Regions from separate parts of the Vogesella indigofera genome, predicted to be linked through region 4. Evidence: predicted binding sites of a transcription regulator. Region 4 holds the regulator's gene; each other region holds the start of a gene.
The links. The regulator sigma-54, encoded in region 4, starts transcription at its own class of promoters, with help from an activator protein. The targets are predictions, from matches to a motif close to CTGGCACGCTTCATGCTT.

Region 1 (7,104 bases), on a different contig from region 4:
GCTGGAAGCGATGTAAGGGGTGCCGGCTCGCCAAGGTTGGCCGCAAGGCCGGCCGTGTGCCACACCCGCCCATGAAAAAACCCGCCTCATCGGCGGGTTTTTTCATGGCGTCTGCTGCTGGCGGGTACTGCTGGGGTCAGGCTGGCGCGGGATCGCTTGCGGCCAACCTTGGCGGATGCGGTGCCGGTGAGGTGGGCCGGCGGGTGCTGGCTGCATGACCGATCGGGTCGGCAGCTGTTGCGGGTGGCCGGGTGTGGCCTGCCGCATTACTGGCGTGCTCAATTGCTGGCTTGCTCAGGCGACCTTGAACTGCTGCATCAGCGCGGCCAGGCGCTGGCTGGCGGCGGCGGTCTGCTCGGCGCTGTGCTCGCTTTGCAGCAGCACGCTGCGGATGTTTTGCGTGGCGCCGTCGACGTGCTGCACCTTGTCACCATAACCGCGGCTGGCGCTGGCGATGCCGTCGATGGCGGTGATCAGGGTGGCGATCAGCTGCTGCGCGTCGCCGTTGTCGTGGGCGGCGTCCTCGGCCAGTTTCAGGCCGTCTTCCATCTTGCTCATGCCGCTGCCCATGCTGCTGACGGCGCCGGCCGCCTGCTGCTGGATGCCGCTGATCATGCCGCCGATTTGCAGCGTGGCGCTGGCGGTGCGGTCGGCCAGCTTGCGCACCTCGTCGGCGACCACGGCGAAGCCGCGGCCGGATTCGCCGGCGCGCGCCGCCTCGATCGCCGCGTTCAGCGCCAGCAGGTTGGTCTGGTCGGCGATGTCGCGGATCACCGCCACGATCTTGCCGATCTCGCTGGCGCTGGCCTGCAGCTGTTGCAGGGTCTGCGACGAGCCGAGCACCGACTCGCGGATGCCCTGCGAGCGCTCGCGGATCAGCGCCACCTGCTGCGTGCTGCCCTGCGCCAGCGCTTCCATGCGCTGCAGGATGCTGGCGGCGCTGTCGCTGGCGTGGTCGATCTGCTGCTGTTGCTGGCCCAGCAGCGGGCGCATCTCCGCCATGCGCTCGACCACCCCCATCACGCTGTCGCGGGTGTCGTGGCGGCTGCCCTGCAGCTGCTGGTTGGCGATGCCGATCTCGTGCGAGGCGTGTACCACCTGGCGGATGGTGCCTTCCAGCTTGTCGATGAAGCTGTTGAACCAGCTGGCCAGCGTCGACAGCTCGTCCGGCTTGCGGCTGTCCAGCGCCAGGCGCTGGCGCAGGTCGCCGCCACCCTCGGCGATGCTGCGGATGGCGCGGATCAGCGAGGTGACGCGCCCGGTCAGCTGCTTGGCGCCCAGGTGGTAGAACGCCAGCACCCCCAGTGCCTGCATGATCCAGAACACCGGCAGCGACAGCGCCGCCGGCAGCCCGGCAAAGTGGTCGATGGCCCAGCCGGCAAGGCCGGCGGGAATGGCGGTCAGCAGGTACAGACGCGTCAGGCGGTAGCCCAGCGGCCGGCTGCGGTATACCTCTTCCAGATCGGCCTCGCACATCATGCCCCAGGTGTCGTCGCTGCCGGGCAGGCGGAAGGTGACGCCGCGGCCGACCACCGGTATGTAGCGGTAGTCGGCGTAGCCGGGATAGCCGACGAAGGTGTTTTCGCCGCAGCGTATGGTTTCGCGCACGCCGGGGTGCAGCTGGCCGCTGGACGGGTCGTTGAAGCGCAGCTCCAGCTCGGTGTGCTTCTGCACCCGCACGCTGCCGAACGGGGTGGCGACACCGTCCTTCAGGTTGTCGCCGAGGCTGAAGGTCTTGTCCTCGAAGCGCGAACGCGACAGCGCGGTGCCCGGCACCACACCGGGATCGAACACCGGCCTGGCCATGAACAGGTAGTTGTCGCCGGAGTCACGGAAGATGTGCCCGGCCTCGCGCTGGATCAGGTCGCCGATCACGTCGTTGGGCACCCGCCCGCACAGGCAGCGGCTGCCATCGTCCAGCGGCAGGTAGAACATCAGCGTCACTTCGTCGTGAAAGCGCGAGGTGGACGGCCCCAGCTGTTCGGTGACGGGGTCGTTGTAGGGGCCGTGCAGGAAACGCTGGCGCAGGCCGCGCTGCAGCGCCGCGCCCTGGGACAAACGTTGGCCGCAACGCTGCGCGGCGGTGGAGGCCAGCACCACGCCGCCGGCGTCGACGATGAACAGTTCGGAGAAGTCCGGCGCCAGCTGCTTGCGCCGCGCCAGTAGCGCCTGCGGCTGCGCGCTGCTGCGGCACTGTTGCGCCAGCGTCTCCAGCTGCGCCCATTGCTCGGTGGCCCAGCGCTGCAGGATGTCGACGCGGTTGGCGGCCAGGCTGCCGAAAATCTGCGCCATCGCGTCGTGGCGGTGGCGGTTGAGCAGGCAGCTCCAGCGCATGGCCAGCTTGCCGGTGCAGCCAAACCACGGCAGCCAGTGTTGTTCTTTGCGACTCAGGGACATGGTAGGACTTGGTGCAGTCATGGCGATCCTGTCAGCGGAGGGGGATGCCGTGTTGCAGCAAGAATCAGGCCATTGTTTCGATAAATAATGCTGCGCCGGCCGCGCTGCCGTGGTGCAGTGCCATGACCGGGAACGTGCCGCTGCGCCGATCTGGTGCGCCGCTGCCGGCTGCGGCCAACGTTGGCCGCAGGCGTTCAGCTGTCGATGCGGCCGCGGGTGTAGGTCAGGAAGTGGCCCTTGTAGGCCTCGCCGCTGTTCTGCTGCCGTGCCGCCGCGCGCTCGCTGAAGCGGTAGCCGCGTGCCTGCATCGCGCGGGTGAACGCATTCTTGTTGCCGCGGCCGGGGTCGAGCACGATCACCTCGGCGTTATCGGCGCAGTGGCGGTCGAGAAAGCCGGCCAGCTGCGACGGCAGCTCGCGGTCGTAGAGCAGGTCGCTGCCGATGATCAGGTCGAACTTGCCCAGCGCCGGATTGGCGGTGCCCCAGTTACCGTTCTGGTACGGCACCGCCGGCAGGCCGCAGCGCTGCGCGTTGTGCTGCAGGAAGCTGTCGGTCAGCGGGTGGCAGTCGCTGGCGGTGATGTCGCCGCCGCGCTGCTGCAGCACCAGGCTGGCCAGCCCCAGGCCGCAGCCGACTTCCAGGATGCGCTTGCCGCAGATGTTCTTGCTGAGCATGGCGTCGGCCATGATGCGTGCCGACGGCCACACCAGCCCGAACAGCGGCCACGCTGCTTCCGGAATGCCGGCCGCGGCGGCGGCGCCGTCGGGATCGTGGTACTGGTTGCCATCCAGCAGCGAGCGGATGGGATAGCGGGTGTCTCCGATGAGCACGGATTCGAATTTGACCTGATAGCCGGGCATGGGCACTTTCGGGCGATAGAGGGATCGGCACTGATCAACTTATCGCGCCAAGTGCGCAGCAACAGGAAGAAGAGTCTGGGTCGGGCGGCCGGCGGCGTGGCGGCCGCCGGGGTGTTCGGGTGTTACGCGTCGTGCTGGCGGTGTTGCGGGTGCTGCGGGCAGTTGCAGAGATGGTCGTTGACCACGCCGGTGGCCTGCAGGAAGGCGTAGATCACCGTGCTGCCGACAAAATTCATACCTTCCTTTTTCAGTGCCTTGCTGATGCGGTCGGACAATTCGGTGCTGGCCGGGCATTCGCCCAGGCTGGCCCATCGGTTTTGCAGCGGCTGGCCGTCGACATGATCCCACAACCAGCGTGCAAAGCTGCCATGTTTTTGCTGCATTGCAAGAAAAACGCGGGCGTTGCGGATTGCGCTGTTGATCTTCAGCCGGTTGCGCACGATGCCGGCATCCTGCAGCAGCCGCTCGACGTCGGCCTCGTCCATCGCCGCCACCCGCTGCGGATCGAAGTGGTGGAAGGCGCGGCGGTAGTTGTCGCGCTTGCGCAGGATAGTGATCCACGACAGCCCGGCCTGGGCGCCTTCCAGCACCAGCATCTCGAACAGCTTGCGGTCGTCGTGTACCGGTTGTCCCCATTCGGTGTCGTGGTAGGCGATGTACAGTGGGTCGTCGCTGCACCAGCCGCAGCGTTGCAGGGTGGTCATGGTGGCGGATTCCTGTGTTTGCCGTTCATGACGGCATTGTAATGGCGATCTGCTGCCAGCGTGCTGTCAGTACATGGCATGGCAATTGCTGCGCTCCGGTGCAATAACAAATTAAAAGGGAGATCCAAGGTGCTGACAGTCATGCTGGTGAAAGACGGTTCCGGCAAGGCCGCGTCGTTGCGGACGCTGCTGGAGCAGGCTGGCGTGCGCGTGGTGGCCGAGGTGGAGGCGAACCTGCATCTGGCCGACGTGCTGGCGGCGGCGCGTCCGGACGTGGTGCTGATCGATAGCGATGCACCATCGCGCGACATGCTGGAGCAGGTGTGCGTGATGGGCGCGCAGAGCGAGCGGCCGGTGGTGATGTTCACCGATGACGGCAGCCGCGACACCATCCGCGCCGCGCTCAGCGCCGGCGTCGCCGCCTATGTGGTCGGCGACGTGGAAAGCAGCCGCATCCAGCCGCTGCTGGAGGTGGCGATCGAGCGTCACCAGATCGACGTGTCGCGCCGCGCCGAGCTGGCCGACGCGCAAAAGCAGCTGGCCGACCGCAAGGTGGTGGAAAAGGCCAAGGGCCTGCTGATGGAGATGAAGGGGCTGGACGAGGCGACCGCCTACAAGCAGCTGCGCGAACGGGCGATGAAGCAGCAGAAGAAGCTGGCCGAGGTGGCGCAGGAGATCATCAGCTTGGCGGAGTGGCTGAAAAGCTGAACCGCCCGCCGCTGTCGGGCAAGGTTGGCCGCAACAGGCATGCTGTTGCGGCCTTTTGCATTCTGGGACGGCGCTGATGGTGCAGCGCCGGTATCGGGTTGGTGCCGCGCCGTGCTGTTGCAGTGCAAAAAAACTGCCGCCAAATAAAAAATCCATTAAAAACAATGAATTGATGTCTGGCATGGCCCTTGCTAAATGAATGGCGAGACGCGAAGACGCGTCACACTAGCAGGAAGGTGCCAACGGCGGCGCAGGCCTGGTAATACGGACAACGGCGTCCGTTGCCCTTTCTGAGTGAAGGGGTGACGGGCGCTTTTTCTTTTGCACTTGCAGTCCACTCACTCTGGGAGCAGCACATGGAAAAGCGTCACGAACTCGATCTCCACCCGCATGCGGCGGGCAACGAACGCCGCGACTTCCTCAAGGGAGCCTTGTCACTGATGGCCTCAACCGCCTTGCCTGCCGGCTTTGCCACCTCCGCCTTTGCCGCGGCCACCGGCAAACCCGAAAAGACCGAAGTCAAAGTCGGTTTCATCCCGCTGACCGACTGCGCCTCGGTGATCGTCGCGTCGAAGCTGGGCTTCGACAAGAAGTACGGCATCACCATCGTGCCGTCGAAGGAGGCTAGCTGGGCCGCGGTGCGCGACAAGCTGGTCAACGGCGAGCTGGACGCCTCGCACGCGCTGTACGGCATGATCTACGGCGTGCACCTGGGCATCGGCGGCCCGAAGAAGGACATGGCGGTGCTGATGACGCTGAACCAGAACGGGCAGGGCATCACGCTCTCCAACCAGCTGAAGGAGAAGGGCGCCACCAGCGGCCCGGCGCTGGCGAAACTGATCAAGGCCGAGCCGCGTGAGTACACCTTCGCGCAGACCTTCCCCACCGGCACCCACGCCATGTGGCTGTACTACTGGCTGGCGGCGCACGGCGTCAATCCGCTGTCGGATGTAAAAACTATCGTGGTGCCGCCGCCGCAGATGGTGGCCAATATGCGCGTCGACAATATGGACGGTTACTGTGTCGGCGAGCCGTGGAACGCGCGCGCCATCGCCGACGGCATCGGCTTCTCGGTGGCCACCACGCAGCAGATCTGGCCGGATCACCCGGAAAAGGTGCTCGGCACCACCGGCGAGTGGGTGAAGAAGTACCCCAATACCGCGCGCGCACTGGTGGCGGCACTGCTGGACGCCTCGCGCTACATCGACGAGGTGAAGAACCGCGCCAGCGTCGCCAGGCTGATTGCAGAGAAGGCCTACGTCAATGCGCCGGAAGCGGTGATCGCCGGCCGCTTTGCCGGTGCCTACGAGGATGGCCTCGGCAAGAAGTGGCAGGACCCGAAACTGATGAAGTTCTTCGACGGCGGCAAGGTCAACTTCCCCTACCTGTCCGACGGCATGTGGTTCCTCACCCAGCACAAGCGCTGGGGCTTGCTGAAGACCGACCCCGACTACCTGGCGGTGGCGAAGCAGATCAACCAGATCGCCATCTACAAGGACGCGGCGGCGATGGCCAGGGTGGCGCTGCCGGCCAGCGACATGCGTGCCAGCAAGCTGATTGACGGCGTGGTGTGGGACGGCAAGAACCCGGCTGCCTACGCCGCCAGCTTCAAGATCAAGGCCTGAGGAGCGACATCATGAGTACTGCCGAAACTTTCTCGCCAACGTTGGCCGCAGGCCCGGTCGCCACCGCTGCGCGCAGCGCCCGCCCGCGCAAGCGCAAGACCCTGCTCGCCGCGGCGCCGCCGTCGCTGCAACCGCTGGTGCGCTTCATCCGCTGGCTGGTGCCGCCGCTGCTGGGGCTGATCGCCTTCGTGCTGCTGTGGTCGCTGGTGTCGCAGGTCAGCCGCGGCAGCCTGCCGGGGCCGGTCAGCACCTGGGCGTCGGCCACCGAGCTGTTCGCCGATCCGTTCTACCAGAATGGCCCCAACGACCAGGGCATAGGCTGGAACATCCTGATGTCGCTGGGCCGCGTCGGCGTCGGTTTCGGCCTTGCCGCCGTGGTCGGCATTCCGCTGGGCTTCATGATCGGCCGCTTCGATTTCCTGTCGCGGATGACGGCGCCGGTGATCAGCCTGCTGCGCCCGGTGTCGCCGCTGGCGTGGCTGCCGATCGGCCTCTTGGTGTTCAAGGCCGCCAGTCCGGCGTCGATCTGGGTGATCTTCATCTCCAGCATCTGGCCGATGATCCTCAACACCGCCGCCGGCGTGCGCGCGGTGCCGCAGGATTACCTGAACGTGGCACGCGTGCTGCGGCTGTCGGAGTGGAAGGTGTTCAGCGTCATCCTGCTGCCGGCGGTGCTGCCGCACATGCTCACCGGCGTGCGGCTGGCGATCGGCACCGCCTGGCTGGTGATCGTGGCGGCGGAGATGCTCACCGGCGGCGTGGGGCTGGGCTTCTGGGTGTGGGACGAATGGAACAACCTGAATGTGGAGC
Region 2 (7,104 bases), on a different contig from region 4:
CGCCAAGCTGTACGGCAACAAGCCCTCGCGCTGGCACGGCGAGCTGAAGGGCATGGACCGCTGGCGGCTGATCATCAACGCGATGACGCGGATGCGCTTCATCAACAACGACGGCGAGCTGGACCTGTCCTACAAGGGCGAGCTGGACGGTGCGCCGGCGCACTTGCGGCCGTGGTTCGCGGTCGACGGGCGGCGTAGCATGGATACGCCGATCATCTGCGGCCACTGGTCGGCGCTGGGGCTGATGCTGAGCGAGGACGTGCTGGCCATCGACAGCGGCTGCCTGTGGGGCGGCAGCCTGACCGCGGTGCGGCTGGAAGACCGCGCCCAGTTCTCGCTGCCGTGCCCGCCCTACCGCGAGATCGGCAAGGGCAGGTAAGCCCCGGCGGCTGCGGCCAACGTTGTCGGCAATGAAAAAGCCCCTGTCTTGCGACAGGGGCTTTGTGTTGGCGGAGAGCGGGATCAGCTCAGCTCTTGCGACACTTCGCGGATCAGGTGCGGCGCCTCTACCGGTGCACCGTGGTTGATCGGTGTCGGGTTGGCCAGCTCGCGCTGCATCTGCGCCACGTCCAGCGAATCTTCCCACTTAGCAACTACCACGGTGGCCACCGCGTTGCCGATCAGGTTGGTGATGGCGCGGGCTTCGGACATGAAGCGGTCGATACCGAGGATCAGCGCGAGGCCGGCGACCGGGATTTCCGGTACCACGGCCAGGGTGGCGGCCAGGGTGATGAAGCCGGAGCCGGTGACACCGGCGGCGCCCTTGGAGGTGAGCAGCAGCACGCCGAGGATGGTCAGCTCTTGCGTCAGGGTGAGGTCGATATTGCAGGCCTGGGCGATGAAGATCGCCGCCATGGTCAGGTAGATCGAGGTGCCGTCGAGGTTGAACGAGTAACCGGTCGGTACCACCAGACCCACCACCGGCTTGGCGCAGCCGAGCTGCTCCAGCTTGGTCATCAGGCGCGGCAGCGCGGATTCCGACGACGAGGTGCCCAGCACGATCAGCAGTTCTTCCTTGATGTACTTGATCAGCTTCCACACGCTGAAACCGTAGAAGCGGGCGATGCTGCCCAGCACCAGACCGACGAACAGTACGCAGGTCAGGTAGAAGGTGCCCATCAGCGAGGCCAGCTGCACCAGGCTGCCGACGCCGTATTTGCCGATGGTGAACGCCATCGCGCCGAAGGCACCGATCGGGGCCAGCTTCATGATGAAGCCGATCATCGCGAACAGCACGTGCGACACTTTTTCAAAGAAGCCCAGTACCGGTTTGCCCTGCTCGCCCATCAGCGACAGGCCGGCGCCGAACAGCACCGAGAACAGCAGTACCTGCAGGATCTCGCCGTCGGCAAAGGCACCGATCGCGCTTTGCGGGATGATGTGCAGCAGGAAGTCCACCGTGCTCTGGCCGGCGGCCTTTTCGGTGTACTTGGCGATGGCGCCGGTATCCAGCGTGCTCGGGTCGATGTTCATGCCGCTGCCCGGCTGCACGAAGTTCACCACCAAGAGGCCGATGGCCAGTGCCAGCGTGGTCACCACTTCAAAGTACAGCAGCGCCTTGCCGCCGACGCGGCCAACCTTTTTCATGTCTTCCATGCCGGCAATGCCGACCACGATGGTGCAGAAGATGATAGGTGTGATCATCATCTTCACCAGCTTGATGAAGCCGTCACCGAGCGGTTTCAGCTTGGCGCCGAGTTCCGGCATCAGGTGGCCGAGGGTGACCCCCAGTACGATGGCGACAATGACCTGGAAATACAGGCTCTTGTAAAACGGTTTTTTCTGCATGGTGCACTCTCCTGTGTCTGGCGCCGTGATGGTCGCTCACGCTGTGTTGGCGTGTTGGCGAGGATCATGCGGCAGGCAGGCAGGGCGCCAACATTGGGTATTTCCCCATCGCGGAAAACCCTATTGGGGAATCTCCGTATTGGTTTTTGCCGGCTAGCAGGCTGGCATGGTGGCGGTGCAGCATCGGTGATGCCCCATGCAGGCGGCGTGAAGTGTTGCCGGGCAGGGCCTGGACGGCTATTCGGCGGCGACGGGCTCGGCCGGCAGTTGCAGCGCGTCGCGGATGGCGTCGCGTGCGGTTTCCGACAGCTGGAAGCGGCTGGCCAGCGCGGTGTCGTAGGGCGGGATGGCGGCGGTGTAGCTCAGCTCCACCACCATGGCGCGGCTGGCCAGGATCAGGCACAGGCTCTGCCAGAAGCTGGTGTCGCCGGCGTAGGCGGCGGCGGCGCAGTAGTGGCCGCCGGGGGTCAGGTAGCGGATCGCTACCGGCTGCACCGTGGCGTGCGCCAGGCGCGAGGCCTCGAACAGCGAGGCCTTGAACGGCAGCAGGCTGCGGCCGTCGGAGGTGGTGGCCTCAGGGAACACAGCCATGCAGCCGCCGTCCTGCAAGGCCTTGGCCAGCTGTTCGTTGACGCGGCTGGCGTCGCGGCGGTTGTTGCGGTCGATGAACAGGGTGCCGGCGTTCTTGATCAGGAAGCCGGCCAGCGGCCAGTCGCGCAGCTCCTTCTTGGCCACGAAGCGCGATACGGTGACGCTGTTGAGCGCGAAGATGTCCAGCCACGACACGTGGTTGGCGACCACCAGGGTGTTGGGGGGGTAGACCGCCGGCGGCGTGCCGTGGACGCGCACCTTGATCGCCAGGATGTGCAGCAGGTGCCGCGACCAGCGCTGGGTGATCACCGCGCGGGCCGGCTGCGACAGGCGCGGGTAGCGGGTGGCGATCACCAGCAGGCCGCGCAGCAAGTGCATGCCGAGGCGGCCGAGGCGGAGCAGGCGGGTAGGCCAGGAGGTGGGACGATGCACGATAGGCTTTATCAGTCAGGCGACGCGGCGCAATTTAACACGGCTGGCAATGCGGGCAAAAGCAGGAGCTGCGCTGCCCCTGGCGCAGCTCGCGGATCAGGCTGCCGCAGACGTGGCAGGGCAGATCGCGGCGGCCATAGACCATATAGCTTTGCTGGAAGTAGCCCGGTTTCCCCTTGGCGTCGACAAAATCGCGCAGCGTGCTGCCGCCGGCGTCGATGGCGCGCGCCAGCACCGCCTTGATTTCGGCGGCCAGCCGCGCGCACTCCGCACCGCTGAGGCCGTTGGCGGCGCGGGCCGGGTGGATGCCGGCGTGGAACAGCGCCTCGTTGGCGTAGATGTTGCCGACGCCGACCACCACGTGGTTGTCCATGATCGCCAGCTTGATGGCGCTGCCGCGGCGTCGGATCGCCTGCTGCAGTACCGCGCCGTCGAAGGCGTACGACAGTGGCTCTGGCCCCAGCTGTGCCAGCAGCGGGTGCGCCTCGACCGGCCCCTGCTGCCACAGGATGGCGCCAAAACGGCGCGGATCGCGATAGCGCAGAACCGTTTGCCCCAGATCGATGTCTACATGGTCATGCTTTTCCGGCGGCGTGCCCGGCGTCACGAAGCGCAGGCTGCCGGACATGCCCAGGTGCAGGATCAGCGTGCCGTGTTCGAAGTCGACGAGCAGGTACTTGGCGCGGCGGCTGATGCCGAGCACGCGGCGACCGGCAAGGTTGGCCGCCAGGTCCGGCGGCACCGGCCAGCGCAGGCGCGCCTCGCGCACGGTCACGCCACGGATGGTGGCGTGCAGCAGCAGGGGTGCGATGCCGCGACAGGTGGTTTCGACTTCTGGCAATTCCGGCATTGCAGTTTTCCTTGCCGTGAGCATGATTAAATGAATGGGCGTGGTATTCTACCCGTCTGAACCGATGTTTAGGCCAAGCATGAACGCACTACTCCGTATCGCCGCAGCACTTGCCCCCCTTGCCCTGGTCGCCTGCGCCAGTGTCCCGCCCGCTCTCCCCACGTCGTCCGTCAGCGCGGAAGCGGTGGTCGAGGATCTCGCCGACGAGGCGGTCGAGGAGGAAACGGTCGACAACCCGCGCATTCCCAAGCTGGAGCTGAGCGAGGAGTGGCTGTACGGCCTGCTGGCCGGCGAGATCGTGGTGCAGCGCGGTGGCGCCGGTGTTGCCGCGGAAACCTACCTGCAACTGGCGCGCGAAACCCGCGACCCGCGCGTGGCGCAGCGGGCCTCCGAATTCGCGATGTTCTCCGGTAACGTGCGCCAGGCCTCCGAGGCGCTGGCCTTGTGGATCGAGCTGGACCCGGATGCCGATTCGGCGCGCGAACAGCTGCTGATCGCGCTGCTGCGTGCCGGCAAGCTGGCGGAAAGCCAGCCGCTGGTGGAAGGCATGCTGGCGCGGCAACCGGCGCGTGCCGGTGCCATCTTCGTGCAGCTGGCGCGACTGCTGGCGCGGCAGCCGGACCGGGTCGCCGCGGCGAAGCTGGTCAGTGACCTGGCCGAGCGCTATCCGGAGCTGCCGGAAGCGCGCTTTGCCCACCTGGCGGTGGCTGCCGAGGCCGGCGAGCAGGCCGAGGTCGACAAGGAGTTCGCCCGTCTCGCCAAGATCGCCCCGACGTGGGACCTGCCGCTGCTGTGGCAGGTCGACCGCCTGCGCCGTCACTCTGTGCCCAGTGCCATCGACTTCCTGCAGGCACAGCTGCAACTGCGTCCCGCCGCCAGCCTGGAGCTGAACCTGACCATGGTGCGGCTGCTGGCCAGCGAGAAGCGCTACACCGACGCCCAGCGCCACGCCGAAAAGGCGCTACAACAATACCCGAAACAAGCGGAACTGCTGAACATGGCCGGCCTGCTGGCGTTCCAGAACGGCAACCTGCAGCTGGCGCGTCGCCAGCTGGAGGCCGCGCTGCAGGCCGGTTACGCCGATGCCGATACCCTGCGCTACACCCTGGGCCAGCTGGCGGACGAACAGAAGCAGCCGCAACAGGCGCGCCACTGGTACCAGCAGGTGGGGCAGGGCGAGAACTACCTGCCGGCACGACTGCGCCTGGCGCAGCTGGATGCCGCGGACGGCAACTGGCAGCAGGCGATCAACGACCTGCAGCCGCTGAGCAACGATGCTAACCAGCTGGTGCGGGTGGTCGCACTGCAGGCGCAGATCGCCAAGAACGCCGGCGATCGCGCGCAGGCGATGACGCTGCTGAACCAGGGGCTGCAACGCCAGCCGCGGGCCACCGAACTGCTGTACGACCGCGCACTGCTGTCGGAGCTGGACGGGCAGTTTGCGCTGGCGGAAAAAGACCTGCTGCAGGTGCTGGAGCTGGTGCCGGATCATGTGCACGCGCTGAATGCGCTGGGCTACGCGCTCAGCAACCACACCACCCGCTACCGCGAGGCGCTGGCCTACGTGGAGAAGGCGCACCAGGCGGCGCCGGATGACCCGATGATCCTCGACAGCCTGGGCTGGGTGTACTACAAGCTCGGCAAGCTGGAGCAGGCGCTGCAATACCTGCAGGCGTCCTACGCCAGCATGCCGGATGCCGAAGTGGCCGCCCATCTCGGCGAGGTGCTGTGGCAGTCCGGGCGCCTCGACGAGGCGCGCAAGCTGTGGGCCGAGGCACGCAAGAAGGAGCCGGATCACCCGGTGCTGCGTGAAACCCTGCAGCGCCTGCAGCCATGATCGTGCGCTGGCTGTTACTGCTGCTGCCGCTGCTCGCTGGCTGCGCCTCGTTTCAGGAGGTGCCGTCCACTGCGGCACCGCTGCAGGCACAGGTGCAAGACCAGCCCTTCGACGTCGCCGGCAGGCTGGCGGTGAATCTGGACGGCAAGGGCCACGTCGCCGGCTTTGACTGGCAGCACACCGCGGACGACGACCAGCTGGCGATCAAGACGCCGGTGGGCAATACCGTGGCCAGCCTGCACCGCGACAGCCATGGTGTTACCCTGCTGGCCGACGGCCAGCAGCAGTTCGCCAGCGATGTCGAGACGCTGACCGAGCGCCAGCTGGGCTGGCCGCTGCCGCTGGCCAACCTGGTGTGGTGGGTGCGTGGCCACCCGGCGCCGCAGTTTCCCTACACCACCACCCCGGAAGGCCACCTGCAGCAGCAGGGCTGGCTGATCCGCATCCACCGCGATGCGGCCAACCTTGCCCAGCCGCGCCGCGTCGAGCTGGAGCGCGAGGGCCTGACCATCCGTCTGGTGCTGTCTGACTGGCGCCAGTTTGTTCCCCTGTTACCCGTTGCTCCCGCTTTGCCATGACCGATTCCGTTTTTCATGTCTTTCCCGCTCCGGCCAAGCTCAACCTCAACCTGCTGATCACCGGCAAGCGTGACGATGGCTATCACCTGCTGGACAGCGATTTCCGCTTCATCGACCTGTGCGACAGCATCGACATCGCGCTGCGCGACGACGGCGACATCGTGCTGCTGAATCCCATTCCCGGCGTGCCGCCGGACAGCGATCTGACCGTGCGCGCGGCGCGGCTGTTGCAACAGGCCAGCGGCAGCACGCTGGGCGCCAGCCTGCGCCTGCACAAGCGCATCCCGATGGGCGGCGGCCTCGGCGGCGGCTCCTCCGATGCGGCGACGGTGCTGCTGGCGCTCAACCGCCTGTGGGGCTGCGGCCTGTCGCGCGCGGCGCTGATGCAGCTGGGCGTGCAGCTGGGGGCCGACGTGCCGGTGTTCATCTTCGGGCGCAATGCGCGCGCCACCGGCATCGGCGAAGAGCTGAGCGAGATCAGCCTGCCGGCGGCCTGGTATGTGGTGTTGCACCCAACAGTGCATGTGCCGACGGCGACGGTTTTCAAGGAATTTTCACGTCAGGTGTTGACAGGGCAGGTCAGTTTCTCCACAATGCGAACCCTAGCAACGACGCCGCAAAAACAAAACGATTTGCAAAGCGTTGTTTGCCAAATGTATCCAGCGGTAAATGAAGCCTTGAGCGCATTAAGAGAATGCGGCTCGCCGTTGATGACCGGTTCCGGAGCCTGTGTCTTTCTGGAATGCGGTAACGAAGATCAAGCAAAAACAGTATATCAGTCCTTGTCGTCACGATTCAGCGGCTTTGTTGCCAAGGGGTTGGCAGCGCATCCGATGTTTGACGGGGAATAGCAGTGCTACTGGGGAGTCGCCAAGTTGGTTAAGGCACCGGATTTTGATTCCGGCATGCGAAGGTTCGAATCCTTCCTCCTCAGCCAATACCCTGCACAATTTAAAGAATACTGGGGAGTCGCCAAGTTGGTTAAGGCACCGGATTTTGATTCCGGCATGCGAAGGTTCGAATCCTTC
Region 3 (7,104 bases), on a different contig from region 4:
TGCGGCCGAGGTCGGCCTGCACGCGGGCAACATCGTAATTCAGCGTGGTCATGGCGCCGGCGATGCTGCCGCCGGCGATCAGCTGCGAATTGAGCACCACCGTGTTGTTGGTGCCCGGCAGCTTGATGCCCAGTGACGGCGCTTCCGGATCCTCCGGCTGCGCCGGTGCGCCACGCATCATGGTCATTTCGTAACTGGTCTCGCCTATCACCAGCGGATGACCCTGGCCGATGTAGACGCTGTACATGCCATCGGATTGCTCGACCACGTCGGTCTTGATCAGCTTGTTCAGGTCGCGCACCAGCGTATCGCGCTGGTCCAGCAGGTCGTTGGGCGCACGGCCCTCGCCCTGGTTCAGGGAAATGATCTGTTCGTTGAGGGCGGCAATCTGCCTGGCGTAGGAGTTGACCCCCTCCACCGAGGTATTGATCTGGTTGATCAGGCCGTTACGCACCTCTTCCATACGGGTGTTCATCGACTGGAAACGGCCGGACAGCGACTCGGCCTGGCTGATCACCGACTGCCGCGCGGCGATGGAGGTCGGCTGCTGGCTGAGGGTTTGCAGGCTGGCGTAGAAACCCTGCATCAGGTTGGAAAGGCCGGCATTGCCATCGGTAATCAGGTTGTCGATATCGGACAGGGCGGTGGCCTGGGTCTGGAAGCCGCTACTGGACGCGGTGACATTCTGCAGCTGCTCGTCCATGAAGCCGTCGTACAGCCGCGATACCGCGTACAGGTCGACACCACGGCCGGTGTAGCCGTAACCGACAAACTGCGGCGTCGCCGCACTCTGGGAAAGACGCTGGCGGTTGTAGCCATCGGTATTGACGTTGCTGATGTTGTGGCTGGTCACGTCCAATGCCGCGCGTGCCGCATTGAGACCACTGATACCGATACTGAAAATACCACTCATGATTCACTCTCCCGTTGTTCTTTATCGGCAGCTAGGCGGCTGAACTTTAGCGTGCCAGCAGGGACTGGGCGACGCCGGCCAGTTTGCGCGCATACGCCGGATCGGTGGCGTAGCCGCCCTGCTGCAGCGCCACGGCAAAGCCCTGCGCGTTATCGCCCTGGTTCAGCGCGCGCTGGTAGCGGCTGCTGCCTTCCAGCAACTTGGCGTAATCGTCGAAGGCCGCTTGCAGGCTCGGATAGGAACGGAACGATTCCACCTGCTTGCGTGCCTTGCCGTCGACGTATTCGGTGGTCAGCGTCGCCACCGATTCACCGCGCCACGCGCCGCCGGCCTTGATGCCGAACAGGTTGTAGCTCTCGCGGCCATCCGGATGACGGATGCTGCGGCTGCCCCAGCCGCTTTCCAGCGCGGCGTGACCGACCAGCAACTCCGGCGCCACGCCGAGGCGCTCGGCCGCCTGGCCGGCATGCGGCAACAGAGTGCTGACAAATGCCTGCCGCTCGCTCGGAATCGCCACCGGTGCCGGTGCCGGTGCCGCCGTGGCGGTGCCGGCAGCTTCCGTGTACTGGCGGATGGCTTTCGCCGTCGCGGCGGGCAGCGCCGGCAAGGGCAGCATGCCGCTGCTGGCGGCCGGCGTCGCGGTCTTGTCTATCCGCGCTACACCCTCGATCTGGCGGGCCAGCATCTCAGCCAGCCCGGTACCGCCGCCCTGCACCATCGCGTTGACCATCTGCTGGTCGAGCATGCCGCGGTAGGTGCCCAGCTCCGAGGAATCCTCTTCGCCGTCAAAACCGTTGCTGCGCATCGACGCCATCATCTGGTTCAGCAGGATGGCCTCGAACTGGCTGGCGACCTGCCGGATCGCTTCCTTCGGATTGCTGCGCGCAAGGGAAGACAAACGTTCGGTCGCATTGGGATCGATCGCTAACTGATTGCTGGCATCGCGGGAAACTTGCATGGCGGGAACGCTAAACAGACACAGACGCCGGATTTACAGCAAGAATCAGGCCAGCAAAAAAGGCGATGCCCGTCGGGACATCGCCTTGCCAGTGGCTTGCGGCCAACCTTGCCGCTCAGATGATCTGCAATTCCGCCTTCAGCGAGCCGGAGGCCTTCATCGCCTGCAGGATGGAGATCAGGTCCTGCGGTGTGGCGCCGACCGAATTCAGGGCGCCCACCACCTCCGACAGCGAGGCACCGCCGGGAATGTTGACCACCTTGCTGCCGTCGGCGCTGACACTGACGTCGGCCTTGCGGGTGACGGCGGTCTGGCCGCCGCTCAGCGGTGGCGGCTGGCTCACTGTCGAGGTGCTGTTGACCGTCACCGACAGGTTGCCGTGGGCAATCGCGCAAGGGTCGATGCGCACCGCCTTGTTCATCACGATGGAGCCGGTGCGGGCATTGATGATCACCACGGGGGAAACTTCTGCCGCCTCGACGGCAATATTTTCCAGCCGCGACAGAAACTGGATCCGTGCATTGCTGTCCTGCGGCGCCCGCACCTCGATCTGGCGGCCATCCAGCGCACGCGCCGTCTGCCCACCCAGCTCGCGATTGATCGCCTGCACCACGCGGTTGGCGGTGGTGAAATCCGACTCCAGCAGCTGCAGCGCCACCATATCGCCCATGCCCAGCGAGGCCGGCAACTCGCGCTCGACCGTCGCCCCCGCCGGAATGCGACCAACGCTGAGGTGGTTGATCTGCGTCTTGCTGCCCCCGGCAGCGGCGCCGGCACCGCCGACTACCACATTACCCTGTGCCAGCGCGTAGATCTGGCCATCGATGCCTTTCAGCGGCGACAGCAGCAAGGTGCCGCCGCGCAGGCTCTTGGCGTCGCCGATCGACGACACCGTGATGTCCAGCGCCTGACCGCGCCGCGCGAACGGCGGCAGGGTCGCGGTCAGACTCACCGCGGCCACATTCTTCGGGTCGATCTTCATCCCCTGCGGGATCTGCACCCCGAGCTGGTTCAGCATATTACCCAGCGACTGGCCGGTGAACGGCGAGGCACTGGCCTTGTCGCCACTGCCGTCGAGGCCGACCACCAGGCCGTAACCGATCAGCGGGTTGGAGCGCACCCCGGCCACGCTGGCCAGTTCCTTGATCTTCTGGGCGGCAAACAGCGGGCTGGCCACCAGCGCCAGACAGACCACCACAACAAAACGCGACATCGCTTATCCCTTAAAACGGCAGCAGTGACAGGAAGATTTTCTGCAGCCAGCCGGTGTCATTATAAGCGCGGCTACGACCCTGGTTGATCTGCTCGATGCGGGCATCCGCCATCCGCGTCGATTCGACGTTGTTGCCCTGCTTGATGTCGCGTGGATTGATCACCCCGGACAGGCGGATAAACTCGTGCTCGCCGTTGATCTTCATCTGCTTCTCGCCGCTGACCAGCAGATTGCCGTTCGGGTAGACGTCGATCACGGTCACGGTGATGGAGGCATTGAAGGAGCTGCTGTTGGTATTGCTGCTGGAACCGCTCTCGCTGGCGCTGCCACTGCCGTTCAGGCTGGCACCGCCCAGTTTCTTCTCAATGGCGCCGGGGAAGAACGGCAGCGACACGCCGGCATTGATGCCGCCGTTGATCGATGAGTCGCGTTCGCCCTCGGTCTCTTCCTTGCTGCTGGAGCGGTTGTTCTCGCGGATGGTGACGGTGAGGATGTCGCCGACACGCACCGGCACCTTGTCCTCGAACAGCGGCTGGTAGCTGGCGGCCTGGAAGATGGAGCCGTCGGCCGGCAGCTGCGCCGGCTGCGGCTGCGGCCGCACCGCCATCGGCTGATGCGTGATCGGTGCCGTCTGTACCGCGCAGGCGGCCAGCAGCAGCGCCGAGCACAGCGGCAACACGAGATTCAGCAGGCGCTTCATGGGCTACTCCTTAGACTTTAGAGCTGGGTCAGCTTCTGCAGCATTTCGTCGGCGGTCTTGATCGCGCGCGAGTTGATCTCGTAGGCGCGCTGCGCGGTGATCATGTTGATCAGTTCTTCGGTCACGTTGACGTTGGAACCCTCGACATAGCCCTGCGAAATGGTGCCGCGGCCATCGAGGCCGGGCTGGCCTTCGATCGGGTCGCCGGACGCGCCGGTCGCCAGATACAGGTTGCCGCCGATGCTTTCCAGCCCTTGCGGGTTGATGAAGGTGGCGGTGTTGATCTGGAACGAGCCGGTGGCGGTCGTCGCCCCGGCATCGAAATACTCCAGCAGGCCTTCCGGCGACAGTGTGATCTTGGTGGCGGTCGCCGGAATGGTGATCGCCGGATCCAGTGCGAGGCCGGCGGCATTGACCACCAGGCCCTCATTGTTGCGCTTGAACTCGCCGTTGCGGGTGTAGGCGATGGTGCCGTCGGTCTGCTGGATGCGGAAGAAACCGTCGCCGGCGATCGCCATGTCCAGCGACTGCTCGGTGCGGATCATCTCGCCCTGGGTGTGCACCCGCGCGGTGGCCACCGGTGCGGCACCGGTGCCGGCGTGCAGGCCGGTCGGCAGCACGTTGCCGTTCGACAGCTGGGCGCCGGGCTGGCGCAAGGTCTGGTAGTACAGGTCTTCAAAAATGGCGTTGGAGCGCTTGAAGCCCTTGGTATTCACGTTGGCGAGGTTGTTGGACACCACGTCCAGCTTGAACTGGCTGGCATCCATACCGGTCTTGGCCACATACAAGGCACGAATCATGTTGTTATCCTGTTATTGCTTCGTTTAGCCGGTAATCGACAGCAATTCTGTCGCCTGGCGGGCATTCTGCTCCGCCGTTTGCATCAGCTTGATATTGAGATCGTAATGGCGGGAGTGGCTGATCATCTGCACCAGGCTCTCGACCGCATTGACGTTGCTGGCTTCCAGGAAGCCGCTCTTCAGTTGCACGTTGGCCGCAGCCGGCGCGTCCTGGCCATCGTGCTGACGGAACAGGCCGTCATCGCCCTTGTACACCGCCCGCTCCGCCGGATTGACCAGCTTGATGCGGCCCAGCACCTGCACGGTACGGTCGGCGCCGACACTGGCCGAGGCCGATACCGTGCCGTCGATGCCGAGGGTGATGCGCGAGCCCGGCGGTACCACGATCTGGCCGCCCTCACCCTGGATTGCCAGCCCGGAACGGGTGCGCATCACACCTTCGGTGTCGACGATGTAGCCGCCGTCGCGGGTGTAGGCCTCGCCACCACCCGGTGCCTGCACCGCAAAAAAGCCCGGCGTTGCCAGCGCGAAATCGCTTTCGTTGCCTGTCAGCTGCAGCGAGCCCTGGCTCATGTCGTGACCGACGGTATTGTCGACCTGGTAGGTGCGCGTCGGCGCGCCGTCGCCGACCACGCGCAGCGCCCGGAAAGACGCCAGATCGGCCTTGAAGCCGTTGGTATGGACGTTGGCAAGATTGTTGGAAGTGGTCGCCTGTTGCCATGCGACGTGCTTCGCACCATTCATTGCCAGATACAGCACCTTATCCATGAATCCGTCTCTCCGCGCTTAGCGTGTCAACCCGCATTAACGCAGGTTGAGCAGGGTCTGCATGATAGTGTCTTGGGTCTTGATGGTCTGCGCGTTGGCCTGATAGTAGCGCTGCGCAATGATCATATTCACCAGCTCGGCGGTGGTATCGACGTTGGATTCCTCCAGCGCCGACGGCTTGATGTAGCCCATGCCGCCGGAGTTGGGGTCGGCCATGCTGCGGGCACCGGCGTCGCTGCTGTACAGCCAGCGGTTGTTGCCGTTAGGCACCAGACCCTGGATGTTGGAGAAGTTGTACAGCGTGATCTGGCCGATCGGCTCGGTCACGCCGTTGGTGTAGTTGGCGTAGATCACGCCGGCGGAGTCGGCACCGATACCGGTGAACTTGCCGGCCGGATAGCCGCCGGCCACCTGGCGGGAGACGCTGTAATCGCCGCTGTACTGGGTGCTGTTGGTGAAGTCGATATCGAATGCCGGGTGGGCACTGGCGGCACTGGTATCGGCAGCGATGGTGATGATGTTGTCCGACCACGCGGTCAGCTGACCCGACTGGTCAAACTTGACCTGGGTCGGCGCGCCCGCCACCAGGGTGCCGTCTACCGAGTGGTACACGTCCCAGTTGTTCACGTCCAGCGTCGATGGCGGCACGGTAGCCGGCACCACCGGATCGACGGTCGAGGCGCGGCGGGCAAAGTACACCGACACGGTATGCACGTTGCCGTAGTTGTCGTAGAACTTGGCACCGCTGGTATAGGAATAGGTGGACGCGTCCAGCGGGTCAAACGGCTTGACCGCCGGGTCGATCACCGCGCCACCACCGTTCAGGTTGAAGCTCCAGTCGATACCGCGCTCGCCGGGAGCACCGGTCGCCTTGGCGATGCCGCTGTTGATGGTGGACACCTGCAGCGGCTGTTCGGCACCGGTCTTCACGCCGTTGACCATCTGGTAGCCGTTCAGGTAGTAGCCGTTGTTGACGATGTAGCCTTCCTTGTCCAGCTTGAATTCGCCGTTGCGGGAAAACGCCTCGATGCCACCGTTGCCGGTGTTCTCGCTGGTCAGCCGGTAAAAGCCGTTACCGGAAATCGCCATGTCCAGCGGGTTGTTGGTGGTGGTGATGTTGCCCTGCTGGAACTGCTGCGACACCGCCAGCACCTGCACCCCGACGCCGGCCTGGGTATTGGTACCCGCCTGGGTCGAGGCCGAGGCCAGCGAACGGGCGTACAGATCGCCAAACTCGACGCGCGAGCCCTTGAAACCGATGGTGCTGCCGTTGGCAATATTGTTGCCAATCACGTCCAACTGCTTGGACGCCGCGCTCAGACCACTCAAACCTTGCTGGAAACCCATGTTCTATCCCCCGAATGCTTAACCGGAATGTCTTAGATAAGTTGCGTCACGTCGCTCATCGACATCCGCTTGCCGTTTTCCAGCACCAATGATGAAACACCCTTGTCGATCGCCACACTGCTGATCTTGATCGGATTCAGGATCTTGGCATCCACCGCCACCGAGCCGTTCACCGCCTTGATCGAGATCGAATACTGGCCGTCCGGCTGTTGCACGCCGGCCGCGTTCTTGCCGTCCCAGCCGACCGTCAGCTGGCCGGCAGTCTGTGCGCCAAGCTTGATCTCGCTGACCACCACGCCGGCAGAGTTCTTGATGGTGACCACCGCGTCGCTGGCCGACTGCGGAAAGTCCACCACTGCCTTGGCCGCGCCGCCGTTGAGGCTGACTTCGTTACCGGGGATCAGC
Region 4 (7,104 bases):
CTCGCCATCGAGGCCGCCGCCATTACCCGGCTGGCGTCGCGGCTGGACGACAGCTTCAGCGCGGCGGTCGCCCTGATCCTGGCCTGCGAAGGCCGCGTGGTGGTCAGCGGCATGGGTAAGTCCGGCCACATCGGCAACAAGATCGCCGCCACACTGGCCAGCACCGGCACGCCGGCGTTTTTCATGCACCCGGCGGAAGCCGCCCACGGCGACCTCGGCATGCTGACCGAACGCGACATCCTGCTGGCGCTGTCCAACTCCGGCGAGAGCGACGAGCTGCTGGCGCTGTTGCCGGCGCTGAAGCGCAAGGGCGTGCCGATCATCGCGCTGACCGGGCGCCCGCAGTCGACCCTGGCGACCGAGGCCAGCATCCACCTCGACGCCGGCGTAGAGAAGGAAGCCTGCCCGCTGGGGCTGGCACCGACCGCCAGCACCACCGCGGCACTGGCACTGGGCGACGCACTGGCGGTGGCGCTGCTCGACGCGCGCGACTTCAAGCCGGAAGACTTTGCGCTGTCGCATCCGGGCGGCAGCCTCGGCCGCAAGCTGCTGGTCCACATCAGCGACCTGATGCACGGCGGCGAGGCGCTGCCGCGGGTCATCAGCGGCAGCAGCCTGAAGGACGCGTTGCTGGAGATGACGCGCAAGGGTCTCGGCATGACCGCGGTCTGCGCCGCCGACGGCCAGCTGCTCGGCATCTTCACCGACGGCGACCTGCGCCGCACGCTGGACAAAAGCCTGGATCTGGCCGGGCTGCGCATCGATGACGTGATGGCACGCCAGCCGCGTACCATCGAGTCACACCGTCTGGCCACCGAAGCGGCCAACGAAATGGAACACCACAAGATCAACGGCCTGCTGGTCACCGACCGCGCCGGCAATCTGGTGGGCGCCCTGAACATGCACGACCTGCTCAAGGCAGGCGTGGTCTGAGAGACACCATGCAAACCATCACCGAACTGGCCAAACGCACGCGACTGCTGATCATGGATGTGGACGGCGTGCTGACCGACGGCCGCATCTTCATCACCGCCAGCGGCGAAGAGCTGAAAGCATTCAACACCCTGGACGGCCACGGCCTGCGCATGCTGCAGTCCACCGGCGTGCAGCTGGCGATCATCACCGGCCGCGACGCCCCCGGCGTCGCCCACCGTGCCCGCGGCCTCGGCATCGACCACTACTACGCCGGCGTGCACGACAAGCGCACCGCGTTTGCCGAACTGCTGCACAAAACCAGCCTTGCCGCGGAAGACTGCGCCTACATCGGCGACGACGTCATCGACCTGCCGGTGATGAGCCGCGTCGGTCTGGCGGTGGCGGTACCGGACGCACCCAGCTTCGTGCGCCAGCACGCCCACTTCGTCACCGGCTGCAGCGGCGGCCAGGGCGCGGTGCGCGAACTGTGCGAGCTGATCCTGCAGGCGCAAGGCAACTACGACCGCCTGATGGCCGGCTACCTGGCATGAACCGCGCCGCCCGCCTGTTTCCGCTGGGCCTGATGCTGGGCATGGCCCTGCTCGCCTTCTGGCTCAATGTGCTGACCATGCAGCGCGGCGATGCGCCGGGCAAGATCGACCTGAGCCGCCCGGAATACACCATCAACCGGCTGACGGCGAAGCGCTTCGACGCCCAGGGCCGGCCGCAGCAGTACCTGCAGGCAGCCCAGATGTGGCAACTGCCGCGCAATCCGAATGTCTATCTCAGCAAGCCGCGCATCGAAGTCTTCCAGCAGGGCATCCCCGACTACACGGTGACGGCCGCGGCCGGGCGCTACCACAAGCAGCAGAAAACGGCGGACTTCAGTGATAATGTGCGCTGGGAACGCAAGGCCACCGCCGCCGCCCCGGCCATCCTGCTGCAAACCTCGGTACTGCATGTCGACACCGTCGCGCGCAGTGCCAGCAACCGCGCACCGCTGGTGGCCGACTACGGCACCTCGCAACTGAAATCGACCGGCTTCATTTACCAGCAGGACAGCGGCCAGCTGAACCTGCTGTCCAACGTAAGGATTACCTATGCGCCATAGTGTGCTGATCGCGCTGACCGCCCTCGTGCTGAGCGCCCCTGTCATGGCTGAAAAGGCCGACAGCGAAAAACCGATCGAACTGTCCGCCGACCGCGGCTCGCTGGACCAGAAGAAAGGCGTGACGGTATGGGAGGGCAATGTCGTGGTGGTACAGGGCACGCTGAACCTGAAAGCGCAGCGCGTGACCGTGACCCGCGACGCGCAGGGCAACCAGCAGCTGCAGGCGCAGGGCAGCCCGGTCACCTTCCGCCAGAAGGTCGACGGCAGCAATGAATATGTCGAGGGCAGCGCCAGCAACGTCAACTACAACACTGCGGCCAACCTTGCCACCCTGACCGGCAACGCCCGCGTCAAGCGCGGCCAGGACTCGGTCAGCGGCGCCGTCATCGTCTACAACACCGCCACCGAAACCTACCAGGCCAGCGGCGGCACCGCCGCCAGCGGCACCAGCGGCCGCGTGACGGTGATCCTGCAGCCCAAAGCACAGGGTACGCCATGACCCAGAGCCAGCTTTCCATCCAGCACCTGAAGAAGACCTTCAAGAAGCGCACCGTGGTGCGCGACGTGTCGCTGGAGATCGCCAGTGGCGAGGTGGTCGGCCTGCTCGGCCCCAACGGCGCCGGCAAGACCACCAGCTTCTACATGGTGGTCGGGCTGATCGCCGCCGATGCCGGCGAAATCCGCCTCGACGGCCAGACCATCACCCACCTGCCTATCCACCAGCGCGCGCGGCTCGGCCTCGGCTATCTGCCGCAGGAAGCGTCGATCTTCCGCAAAATGACGGTGGACGAGAACATCCGCGCGGTACTGGAGATTGCCGGTCTGAAGGGCGAGGAGCTGGAAAACGAGCTGACCCTGCTGCTGGACGACCTCAACATCAGCCACCTGCGCGACAGCAACGCGCTGGCGCTGTCCGGTGGCGAACGCCGCCGCGTGGAAATAGCCCGCGTGCTGGCCACCCGCCCGCGCTTCATCCTGCTGGACGAGCCGTTTGCCGGCGTCGATCCGATCGCGGTGATCGACATCCAGAAGATCATCGCCTTCCTCAAGGAACGCGGCATCGGTGTGCTGATCACCGACCACAACGTGCGAGAAACGCTGCGCATCTGCGATCGCGCCTACATCATCTCCGAAGGCAGCGTGCTCGCCTCCGGCCTGCCGGAAGCGCTGGTGCTGAACGAACAGGTCCGCCAGGTGTATCTGGGCGAACACTTCCATCTGTAAGCCATGAAACAGACCCTCCAGCTCAAAACCAGCCAGCAACTCACGCTCACCCCCCAGTTGCAGCAATCGATCAAGCTGCTGCAGATGTCGACGCTGGACCTCAGTACCGAGCTGGAGCGCTACCTGCTGGAAAACCCGCTGCTGGAACGTGCCGACAGCGACAGCCACGACGAGCCCGACAGCCCGTTGCCGGTGCTGACACCCGGCGGCGACACACCGGTGACGGACAGCGGCAGCGAGGCGGAGCGGCCGGAAGCGGACAGCAGCCGTGACGACGGCGAACTGCTCGGCGACTGGGGCAGCAGCGGGAGCGGCAGCAGCCGCAACGATGACGACGACGAATTCGACCCCATTCTCAACACCCCGTGCCGGCCGTCGCTGCGCGAGCACCTGACCGCGCAGATGGGCGAAACCCAGCTCAGCCAGCGCGACAAGGCGCTGATGTCGCTGCTGATCGACGAACTGGACGACGACGGCTATCTGCCGACCTCGCTGGACGACATCGCCGCCGAGCTGCCGCTGGAGCTGGAAGTGGAAGGCGACGAACTGGAGTGCCTGCGCAAGCTGCTGACCCAGTTCGAGCCGACCGGCATCGGCAGCCGCAACCTCACCGAATTCCTCAGCCTGCAGCTGCAGCAACACGCGGCACCGGCCGCGGTGCGCCAGCTGGCGCTGGACATGGTGCAGCAGCACCTGCCGCTACTGGGCAACCGCGACTTCACCAAGCTCAAGAAGCTGCTCGCCATTGACGAGCAGCAGCTGAAAACTGCCCACGCGCTGCTCGCCAGCCTGCGGCCGCGCCCCAGCAGCGGCTTCGATCAGGGCGAGACCCACTACGTCGCCCCCGATATCCTGGTGGTGAAGCGCCAGCAGCGCTGGGTGGCGCGCCTCAACCAGGGCACGCTGCCCAAGCTGCGCGTCAACCAGATGTATGCAGGCATGCTACAACAGAAGGGCAGCAGCCATAATCTGGGTGGCCAGCTGCAAGAGGCACGCTGGCTGGTAAAAAACATTCAACAACGGTTTGACACCATCCTGAAAGTGGCAGAATCTATTGTTGACAGACAGCAAGCGTTCTTTGAACAAGGTGAAGTGGCCATGCGCCCGCTTATCCTGCGAGACATCGCGGAAGAACTCGGTCTGCATGAGTCAACCATCTCCCGTGTCACCACGCAAAAATACCTGCTGTGCAGCCGTGGCTTGTTCGAACTCAAATATTTCTTTGGCAGTTCGGTCGATACTGACAGTGGTGGCGAGTGTTCCGCCACCGCGATCAAGGCACTGATCCGGCAGATCATTGATGCGGAAGACCACAACAAACCGCTGTCTGACAGCGCCATTGCAGACAAGCTGATCGCACAAGGTATTCAGGTTGCAAGACGTACCGTAGCCAAGTATCGTGAAGCCATGCAGATCCCGCCGGTCAGCCAGCGCAAGAATTTTTAGGTTGTTCATAACAAGATCGCCATGCCCAGTCCGGATATGGCACCAACAGAAGGAGTTAGGGTATGAACCTCAAGATTACCGGCCTCCACCTCGACGTTACCCCGGCGCTTCGTGACTACATCGAAAGCAAACTGGAACGCATTACCCGCCATGTCGATAATGTGATCGGTGTCAACGTGACACTGTCTGTCGACAAACTGGTACAGAAAGCCGAAGTCAATGTTCATCTGGCAGGCAAGGACATCCATGCCGAAGCCACCGAAGCGGACATGTACGCGGCCATCGACCTGCTGACTGACAAACTGGATCGTCAGGTACTGAAATTCAAGGAAAAACAGGTCGAGCATCGCGCACCGGTACCGCAAGAGCAAGCGTCGCTCTGATCAGGATTTGCTGAACAAAAACGGATAATGCAAGCGCTGCTTGCTTATCCGTTCTTTTTTTGGCTACCGCTTTTTCTCCTGACGATCATCCTGCGCTTTCCGCTATGGTATTCCGTGGACTCGGCGTAGAATGGCCCTCGATTTTTTCGGGCAAATGGCATTATGGGCTTGATCAGTAAAATACTCTCCGTGGACAACGTCATTGCTGACATGGACGTTTCCAGCAAAAAACGACTCTTTGAACAAGTCGGCCTGATGGTCGAAAACAGTCACGCCATCGCGCGCAGCGATGTCTTCGACAGCTTGTTTGCCCGAGAAAAACTCGGCTCCACCGGCCTGGGACAAGGCGTCGCCATCCCGCACGGCCGCATCAAGAGCCTGAAGGAAGCCACCGGCATCTTCATCCGCCTGAAGGCACCGATTCCGTTCGATGCCCCCGATGGCAAACCGGTCTCGCTGCTGTTCGTGCTGTTGGTGCCGGAACAGGCCACCGACATCCACCTGCAGGTGTTGTCCGAGCTGGCTCAGCGCTTCTCCAGCAAGGCGCTGCGCGAACAGATGAACGATCCCGCCTGCGATGCGCAGAAGCTGTTTGAACTGATTTCCGACACCCCAGACCATGCCTAATATCAGTGTTCGCCGCCTGTACCAGGACAATCAGCACAAGCTCAACCTGAGCTGGGTCGCCGGCCGTTCCGGCTCCGACAACCTGATTTCGAATGATGAACAGCGGCCAACCCAGGCACTGGTCGGTCACCTCAACTTCATCCACCCCAACCGCGTCCAGGTCCTTGGCCTCGCGGAGGTGGAATACCTGAACAAGCTGGAGCAGGCCGCTGCACGGACCGCCCTCGACCAGCTGTTCCACCGCACCATGGCGGTGGTGATCGTCGCCAATGCACAGCCGGTACCCAACCTGCTGCGCGACTACTGCCAGAGCCACAATGTGCCGCTGATGAGTACGCCGCTGGAAAGCCCGTACCTGATGGACGTGCTGCGCATCTATCTGGCGCGCGCGCTGGCGGTATCCACCGTGATGCACGGCGTGTTTCTCGACGTGCTGGAAATCGGCGTGCTGATCATGGGCGATTCGGCGATGGGCAAGAGCGAACTGGCGCTGGAGCTGATCTCGCGCGGCCACGGCATGGTTGCCGATGACGCGGTCGAGCTGTACCGCATCGGCCCGGAAACGCTGGAAGGCCGCTGCCCGGCGCTGCTGCGTGACTTCCTCGAAGTGCGCGGTCTCGGCATCCTCAATATCCGCACCATCTTCGGCGAAACCGCGGTGCGTCCGAAGAAGGTGCTGAAGCTGATCATCCACCTGATGAAGGCCAACGACCAGGCGATGCAAACGCTGGACCGCCTCAACATCCAGTCCGAGACGCAGGACATCCTTGGCGTCACCGTGCGCAAGGTGATCCTGCCGGTGGCCGCCGGCCGCAACCTGGCGGTGCTGGTCGAGGCTGCGGTGCGCAACTACATCCTGCAGCTGCGCGGCATCGACAGCACCCGCGAATTCATCGATCGCCACACCAACCTGCTACGGGACCAGGAACATGCAGCTGATTCTGATTAGCGGCCTGTCCGGCTCCGGCAAGTCGGTTGCCCTGCGCCTGCTGGAAGACAACGGCTACTACTGCGTCGACAACCTGCCGGCCACCATGCTCACCGACGTGGTGGCGCTGTACAGCGAACAGGGCTACCAGCATGTCGCCATCAGCGTCGATACCCGTTCCGCGCCAACGTTGGCCGCATTGCCGGAGGTGATGGCCAGCCTGAAAGCGATGCGGGTCGACGTGCGCCTGATCTATCTGGAAGCCACCACCGAAGTGCTGGTGCAGCGCTTCTCGGAAACGCGGCGCCGCCACCCGCTGTCCGGCAACGGCCTGACGGTGGAGGAGTGCATCCGCCTCGAACGCGAGATGCTGGAGCACATCCACGAGCTGGGCCACCGCATCGACACCAGCCACCTGTCCGCCAACGCGCTGCGTGCCTGGGTCAAGGTACTGGTCGACGCCGGCGCCG

Region 1: the regulator sigma-54 is predicted to act here: its motif matches at 4,846-4,863, upstream of PQU89_RS05225 (CmpA/NrtA family ABC transporter substrate-binding protein).
Region 2: the regulator sigma-54 is predicted to act here: its motif matches at 1,862-1,879, upstream of PQU89_RS07755 (dicarboxylate/amino acid:cation symporter).
Region 3: the regulator sigma-54 is predicted to act here: its motif matches at 1,908-1,925, upstream of flgJ (flagellar assembly peptidoglycan hydrolase FlgJ).

What each region holds. Positions count from the first base shown of each region.
Region 1 covers NZ_JAQQLA010000003.1:697,746-704,849, reverse strand. Annotated here, with positions in the region: gene argS (arginine--tRNA ligase) at 1-16, shown strand, start outside; gene PQU89_RS05245 (methyl-accepting chemotaxis protein) at 295-2,397, opposite strand; gene PQU89_RS05240 (class I SAM-dependent methyltransferase) at 2,592-3,257, opposite strand; gene PQU89_RS05235 (DNA-3-methyladenine glycosylase I) at 3,380-3,961, opposite strand; gene PQU89_RS05230 (ANTAR domain-containing response regulator) at 4,091-4,669, shown strand; gene PQU89_RS05225 (CmpA/NrtA family ABC transporter substrate-binding protein) at 5,026-6,294, shown strand; gene ntrB (nitrate ABC transporter permease) at 6,306-7,104, shown strand, end outside.
Region 2 covers NZ_JAQQLA010000004.1:424,768-431,871, reverse strand. Annotated here, with positions in the region: gene PQU89_RS07760 (symmetrical bis(5'-nucleosyl)-tetraphosphatase) at 1-379, shown strand, start outside; gene PQU89_RS07755 (dicarboxylate/amino acid:cation symporter) at 463-1,788, opposite strand; gene PQU89_RS07750 (lysophospholipid acyltransferase family protein) at 2,026-2,811, opposite strand; gene mutM (bifunctional DNA-formamidopyrimidine glycosylase/DNA-(apurinic or apyrimidinic site) lyase) at 2,846-3,661, opposite strand; gene PQU89_RS07740 (tetratricopeptide repeat protein) at 3,741-5,498, shown strand; gene lolB (lipoprotein insertase outer membrane protein LolB) at 5,495-6,076, shown strand; gene ispE (4-(cytidine 5'-diphospho)-2-C-methyl-D-erythritol kinase) at 6,073-6,927, shown strand; tRNA gene PQU89_RS07725 (tRNA-Gln) at 6,937-7,013, shown strand; tRNA gene PQU89_RS07720 (tRNA-Gln) at 7,039-7,104, shown strand, end outside.
Region 3 covers NZ_JAQQLA010000007.1:15,524-22,627, forward strand. Annotated here, with positions in the region: gene flgK (flagellar hook-associated protein FlgK) at 1-913, opposite strand, end outside; gene flgJ (flagellar assembly peptidoglycan hydrolase FlgJ) at 960-1,871, opposite strand; gene PQU89_RS12230 (flagellar basal body P-ring protein FlgI) at 1,987-3,084, opposite strand; gene PQU89_RS12235 (flagellar basal body L-ring protein FlgH) at 3,095-3,784, opposite strand; gene flgG (flagellar basal-body rod protein FlgG) at 3,802-4,584, opposite strand; gene PQU89_RS12245 (flagellar basal body rod protein FlgF) at 4,609-5,352, opposite strand; gene flgE (flagellar hook protein FlgE) at 5,389-6,699, opposite strand; gene PQU89_RS12255 (flagellar hook assembly protein FlgD) at 6,732-7,104, opposite strand, start outside.
Region 4 covers NZ_JAQQLA010000012.1:113,975-121,078, forward strand. Annotated here, with positions in the region: gene PQU89_RS16230 (KpsF/GutQ family sugar-phosphate isomerase) at 1-933, shown strand, start outside; gene kdsC (3-deoxy-manno-octulosonate-8-phosphatase KdsC) at 942-1,466, shown strand; gene lptC (LPS export ABC transporter periplasmic protein LptC) at 1,463-2,026, shown strand; gene lptA (lipopolysaccharide transport periplasmic protein LptA) at 2,016-2,525, shown strand; gene lptB (LPS export ABC transporter ATP-binding protein) at 2,522-3,250, shown strand; gene PQU89_RS16255 (RNA polymerase factor sigma-54) at 3,254-4,696, shown strand; gene hpf (ribosome hibernation-promoting factor, HPF/YfiA family) at 4,759-5,079, shown strand; gene ptsN (PTS IIA-like nitrogen regulatory protein PtsN) at 5,242-5,706, shown strand; gene hprK (HPr(Ser) kinase/phosphatase) at 5,699-6,655, shown strand; gene rapZ (RNase adapter RapZ) at 6,636-7,104, shown strand, end outside.